Regions from separate parts of the Exiguobacterium sp. s130 genome, predicted to be linked through region 1. Evidence: predicted binding sites of a transcription regulator. Region 1 holds the regulator's gene; the other holds the start of a gene.

Region 1 (3,185 bases):
GACGATTTTCATACCCATGAGTTGGTTTTTGAACGATCCACGGAATGCTGCGAGATACGCTGCACGTAATTCTTTTTGCTCTGCCGTTTCCGCTTCCGATAACGGCTCAACTTTTGATTTATTCGCTAATGCATTGATTCGATCTAATTGTTCTTGTGATAACATGGAATCCCTCTTTCTTTATGACTCAAACTTGAGTTGTTCAATTGTATTCTTACTGTAAAAGAGCTTATAAAAAAAAGCAAGTTAACCGCGTCAGTCGACGGGTTACTTGCTTCTCATTCCGGGCTAGGTGTCAGTTCGCGGTATTCAAGATATCGACGATTGACCGTTGCTTTTGAAATATCATGCCCCATCCCCCGCAAGGTGATGGCGATATCAGAAAACGTCAATCCGAGTTCTCGAAGACGTACAATTTCTTCGATCGGTACGTCTTTTCGACTACGTCCTGCGTTCTCTCCTTGACGATTGAGATTTCGTTCCGGGCGAAAACCTTGTTCGACTGCTCGCCGCATGCCACGGGCGATTTTTGCATTATGCAGTTTCCGTTGGTATTCTTCCACGAGTGAGACGATCTCAAGGACCATCGCTTCTGCATCCGCAAGTTGATATTCTCCATCTGAATCAAGCGTCATCAAGCGGACCCCATGTTTTTTGAATGTATGCAAAATAGCGATTTTTGCATTCCCTCGACCAATCCGTGTATCATCTGTCACCAGGACCGCATCTACCGTATTGCGTGTCACATAATCAAGAACTGTTAGCATCCCTTCCCGATCAACATCATATCCACTCTCTTTTTCAGAGACGATGTCCACGACATCAAATCCCTTTTGAGAAGCAACCTTCGAAAGCTCCATCCGTTGGCGTTCAATCGAACTATCTTGTGCTTCTTTTTCGGTCGATACTCGACAATAAATCACGACCTTCATCGTACCTCACATCCCTGTTCGTTCTTTCACAACTTTTCCATTTTGTCATTGTTGTGCGATTGGTACAACGATTTTGCTTTTTGAGATGACATGTTTTGTCTCAACATCATTATTTTTGATCAACCAGTTGACGTATTCCTCATCTGACATCGAACCGTCATTGTAGACTTCAGCAATTTGTTCGACTGTAGCGTTCTCATCGACCGTAACGGAAGCCGTCATCAATTGCGCTACTTTTTCATCTGGGCGTGGTGTGAGTAAAAAGATCACGAAGGCAATACTTAATGCATAGAAGAGAATAGAAAAAGCATGAGTACGAATCGTATGAATCATCATGAATCCCTCCAAATATGAAATGAATGAGTTAGAATAAACGTTCGCGGAACAATTGTTCGCATAACTCATAATAAACACAGAACCTGTGTTCGGTCAACACAAAATGTCGAACAATTGTTTGTACGCTCATTTGTTCTATGTTATAGTGAATTTAGAAACATATATTCTTACATTTCAAAATTCAATCCAGAAAGAGGTGGCAATTCGTATGCGGAAAATGTCTAAGCGCCAACAAGAGATTCTCGACTACATCGTCTCTGAAGTGAAACTGAAGGGGTATCCACCATCAGTTCGTGAAATCGGAGAAGCAGTCGGACTCGCGTCTAGCTCGACGGTACACGGTCATTTGGATCGACTCGAGAAACGGGGAATGATTCGCCGTGACCCGACGAAACCACGTGCGATTGAGATATTGCTTGATAAGCCTGAAGAAATCACGGAAGCCATCGTTCATGTTCCCGTCATCGGGAAAGTCACAGCTGGTCTTCCGATTACAGCGATTGAAAACATCGAAGAACAATTCCCGCTTCCTGCACATTATGTAGGAAACGAAACGGTCTTCATGTTGACGATCGATGGGGAATCAATGATTAACGCAGGTATTCTTGACGGCGATCGTGTCATCGTACGCCAACAAAACACAGCAGAAAACGGAGAAATCGTCGTAGCTATGACCGAAGATAGCGAAGCGACGGTGAAACGGTTCTTCTTAGAAGATCAACAGGTACGTCTACAACCAGAAAATGACTCGATGGATCCGATGTATTTCGATAATGTCTCCATTCTTGGTAAGGTAATCGGCGTGTATCGGACGATTCATTGACGGAGGGACCAGTTACGACTGGTCTTTTTTCATGCCTTCAGGAAATGTACATGATACCGTCAATACCGTCGCACTGACGGGTTACGTTGCGTATTCGGTCGCAACGCAACAAACCGATTGGTTACCGACTGCCATCGGTATCGCTGTCGGTACGCTTTGGTTGTCACCTGACCTCGATTTAAAGTCAGAACCGTATTATCGCTTTGGACCATTTCGAGTCCTGTGGATGCCTTATGTGAAGATCATGCCCCACCGCTCGATCTGGTCACACGGATTGATCATTGGGGATGTCATTCGACTCCTTTATAGTGCTGCACTTGTGATTCCCTTATTATTTCTCAGCTTGTATTTTCAAGTCATCGCGTCAGAGACCATCGATTCCTGGTTCGCTTCCCTACCCGCTTTTGTCATTGGTATCATGGTGGCGAGTACAATTCATATCCTACTAGATTATTCCAGTAGTTGGTTTCGACCTAAAAAAAGAAAAAAGCGTCGTCGTTAACACCTCTTTTGCTTGCTTGCAGGCAAGACGAGGTGTTTTCATATCCAATTTTTCGTATCTTTAAACATTAAAATAAAAAATTTCCATTCCTATATTTCAATTATATGTATTGAAAACGTTATCAAATCGGAGTAATTTAAAGTAGAAAGACCATTATTTGCTTTAATCCAAAGGGAGGGTTTTTGCATGAATAACTTTGTACTAGAAATGATCGGTACGATGATCCTCATTCTGCTCGGGGATGGTGTCGTCGCCGGTGTCGTCTTGAGAAAGACGAAGTCCGAAAACAGCGGATGGATTGTCATCACGTTCGCTTGGGGTCTTGCTGTCATGACAGGAGCATTCGTCGCTGCTGAGAGTGGAGCGCACTTGAACCCTGCTTTAACAATTGCACTTGCTTTAAACTCTGATTTACCGTGGGCAGACGTTCCTGTCTATATTGCCGGACAACTTGTCGGAGCTTTCATCGGCGCCATTCTCGTTTGGCTTCATTACATGAAACATTTTGAAGCGACTGATGATCAAGCTGCAAAACTCGGTGTGTTCGCAACAGGTCCAGCGATTCGCCATACGCCGTCGAACTTGATTTCTG
Region 2 (3,185 bases), on a different contig from region 1:
TCTTTTATCATATTCATGTATCGAATGATGGGAATTTTATTGTAATAACATTTAGTCAAAGGGTTTTGATCTTAAGGTTTGATGATTTATCTCCAATCTTTGTAGAAGAGATTCCAGATGCTTGTTTCGCAGAATTTAGCAAAAATGATAAATATTTACTCGTAGGTACATGGTCAAACGGTTTCGTCTTTGAAAATAACTTGAAATAGCTTTTATCATTTGATATTTTCGGATTAAATGGACAAATTAGATTTCACTGTATTAACTCCTAAAAAGATTCCCGATGATTGTACGTTAGAAATCAAAACCTATCCCTGGGGGAAAAAGACCACTTCTTCCATTTTAGACTGCATTTTATGGACAAGAAAGATACCAAATTGATGGTTAGTATTGAGAAGAAAAGGGGATTGCCTCTATACCAAGATCATTTAAGAGTAAAAGGAAGTATTTGAGGCATTACCAAAATAACCAAACCTTTTAAAAAGAGAAACTACATTGAAATAATTAAAAACGAAGCCGAATTTTTTATTGAAAATGGAATAACAAATCCAGAGGAATATTACAAAAATCGTTAGTTCCCTCTTTAACTAAAGTGCGATTCTTCAATAATGAGGGGTCGCTTTTTTGAAGTAACGGGTCAGGATAATTGTAGAATGGGAGGAACTCTTTTTGATTATTAAATTAAATTTTGGTAATGAACATATACAATACATCTCTTGTGCAACTAAAGTGGGTAGAAAGATTAACAAAATTAGAAGAGACTTTGAAAATTGGATCTTTGATGAGAACAAGAATAAAAAGTATTGGGCGTTTGAAAACGGAGAAAAGTATTGTCCAAATTATGATTCAGATGCAATTATAGAATGGTTAAATAATGTAAAGTTCAAAAAAGGCACTGCAAAGGCGAAATTAATCACAGTGCCAAAATCAAAAGTGAAAAAGACATTATATTTTTAGCCGATGTTATAAGGGTGCAAGGTTAATCATAACAGGTATCGGAATAAAACATTGATATTCAATTAACGGGGCAGGATAGTGGAACAAGGAATTTCAATTGAAATAAGAAATTACATGGTAAAATAGTTAAAAAAGGCTGTGTTAAATATGAAAGTTTCTTTAATTGTTGCGATGGGTAAGAATAGAGTGATTGGCAAAGAGAATGACATCCCTTGGAGAATTCCAAAGGATTGGGAGTATGTTAAAAATACTACAAAGAGACATCCGATTATATTAGGTAGAAAAAACCTTGAATCAATTGGAAGAGCTTTACCTCAAAGAAGGAATATTGTCTTAACGAGAGATAAGAATTATAAATTTGAGGGTTGTGAAATTGTCCATTCAATCGAAGATGTGTTTAAGATTTGTAAAAATGAAAAAGAGATTTTTATTTTTGGGGGAGAACAAATTTATAAAATGTTCTTACCTTACGTCGAGAAGATGTATATTACAAAAATTCATCATGAATTCGAAGGGGATACATTTTTTCCAGAAGTAAATTTCAATGAATGGGATGAAGTATCCGTTGAAAAAGGTGTTATGGATGGAGAAAATCCTTATAACTACTATTTTCATGTCTATGAAAGAAAATTGTTAAGCTAACGAAGGCTTTAGTTGAATAATGTAATAAAGATGGACCACACATTAGACATGTCTAATATGTGTGGTCCTTTTAGTGTCAACAGTTTCGCTTTCCTAACCTAAATATAACACTGGTTGTACCAATATATGCGGGACAATGATCATGACGGCATGGTCGGAGAATGAATCCTCCATCCAATCGAACAGTCGAAACATATTAGGGCAGTGACGAGATATTCGTCGTGCCTTTTTTCGTCGTTAGAAACGAAAGCATTGATGAGACGGCGAAAAAGCGGATTGAAAACAAGAGAAACGAGGAACATAATAAGAACAAATGTTCTTATTATGAAAAGGAGTGGTTTTAATGAGTTATGAAGACCGAGGCAATAAGAAGTGGATCCCGTTCCTCATGCCCGAACACAAAGGATTGCTGAAACGCTATTACCAAGAGGTACATCATCTCAAGTTCGAGGATACGGAGGGACCAATCGATGGGACGATCGAGAACGCCTTGAACGATGCCATCTTCAGCGGAGACATTGTCACGGTGACAGCAATGAATGGTCCGTTGACGCATCGTTTCGATGCCTTCGTTGAGAAGCTCGACTATGTGCAAGAGGAGGTCCATCTCGTCAAACGCAACCTCGACGTCGAGATCGTCCCGTTCAAGCAAATCTTATCTATTCAAGTATCTGAATAAGTGAGTGGTATATAGAGAGTGATGATCCTTTAACTAGAACCAGAAAAAGTTGTTACTGATTAAATTAAGTGACATAATAAGTATATAAATACAAAACGTAATGAGGCATTATCCAAAGTTTCGATACTTTGCCATCCTATTACCTGCATTTATTCTAATTGTTTTTTTGCGTTATTTAAGTATCCAACTAGAGGAAGAGACAATTAGGGAGGCGATGCATATGCAAACACTGTTAAAACATTTAAACTCAATCATTTTAGAAACACTTTGGGCTTTTGGGATTAGCTTTTTTGCAGGTATGAAAATGGATGGGTCCAATGGCGGACGACTTGGGTGTAATGCCTGATTACGTTTTGGTTTAAAGAATCTCACGAATACGAAGTAAATTTTAAGTAAGCGTGCATTTCCTATATTTCAAAGGAGAAAATCATATTGAGTACACAAAAAATGGACTATTTCATTAAGCAAAATGGACAAACTATTGAAGAAGGTAGTCTTACGGCAACTGGAACTTCCGTATTTGAAATGACGGAGAACGTTGTGGAGCAGTTATCTCATCAATTTGGATTAACAGAAGTCGACTTTGATGATGTTTCGAATTATTGGACATTCGATTGTCTTTTCCGTGATATCCCTACTGTCCTTCAATTTCGCCCTGTTGATGGTTTTGCCGATAAATTTGGTGTAGATGAAGAAGTGAACTAAAGAGTAAAAAGATCTATCGTTTTTATATGCGATAGATCTTTTTACTCTTTTAATTTTTTTTTAACCTTTTATATGTGTCTCTTCTTTTCCTCTTATTTTAGCAATCAGCTTTTGATTCAAGTTATATCCTTCTACACCACGATGAATATGAGCATGACAATTAGGACATATCGCAGCAACATGTTCAGGATGATCTGGACCT

The links. Region 1 encodes LexA, which represses DNA repair genes until DNA is damaged. Its sites were predicted from a motif close to CGAACATATGTTCG; they were not measured.
Region 2: HZS85_RS15520 (YolD-like family protein) is a predicted target of LexA. The motif match lies at 1,906-1,919, and genes of this name have one in related genera.

The regions. Positions count from the first base shown of each region.
Region 1 covers NZ_JACSNI010000003.1:377,546-380,730, reverse strand. The annotation lists gene HZS85_RS09595 (DUF896 domain-containing protein) at 1-165, opposite strand, end outside; gene HZS85_RS09590 (YneB family resolvase-like protein) at 279-932, opposite strand; gene yneA (cell division suppressor protein YneA) at 978-1,265, opposite strand; gene lexA (transcriptional repressor LexA) at 1,477-2,091, shown strand; gene HZS85_RS09575 (metal-binding protein) at 2,123-2,593, shown strand; gene HZS85_RS09570 (MIP/aquaporin family protein) at 2,780-3,185, shown strand, end outside.
Region 2 covers NZ_JACSNI010000009.1:15,863-19,047, reverse strand. The annotation lists gene HZS85_RS15535 (hypothetical protein) at 1-209, shown strand, start outside; gene HZS85_RS15530 (hypothetical protein) at 670-957, shown strand; gene dfr (DfrD/DfrG/DfrK family trimethoprim-resistant dihydrofolate reductase) at 1,105-1,599, shown strand; gene HZS85_RS15520 (YolD-like family protein) at 1,943-2,278, shown strand; gene HZS85_RS16920 (hypothetical protein) at 2,499-2,624, shown strand; gene HZS85_RS15515 (hypothetical protein) at 2,711-2,983, shown strand; gene HZS85_RS15510 (HNH endonuclease) at 3,044-3,185, opposite strand, start outside.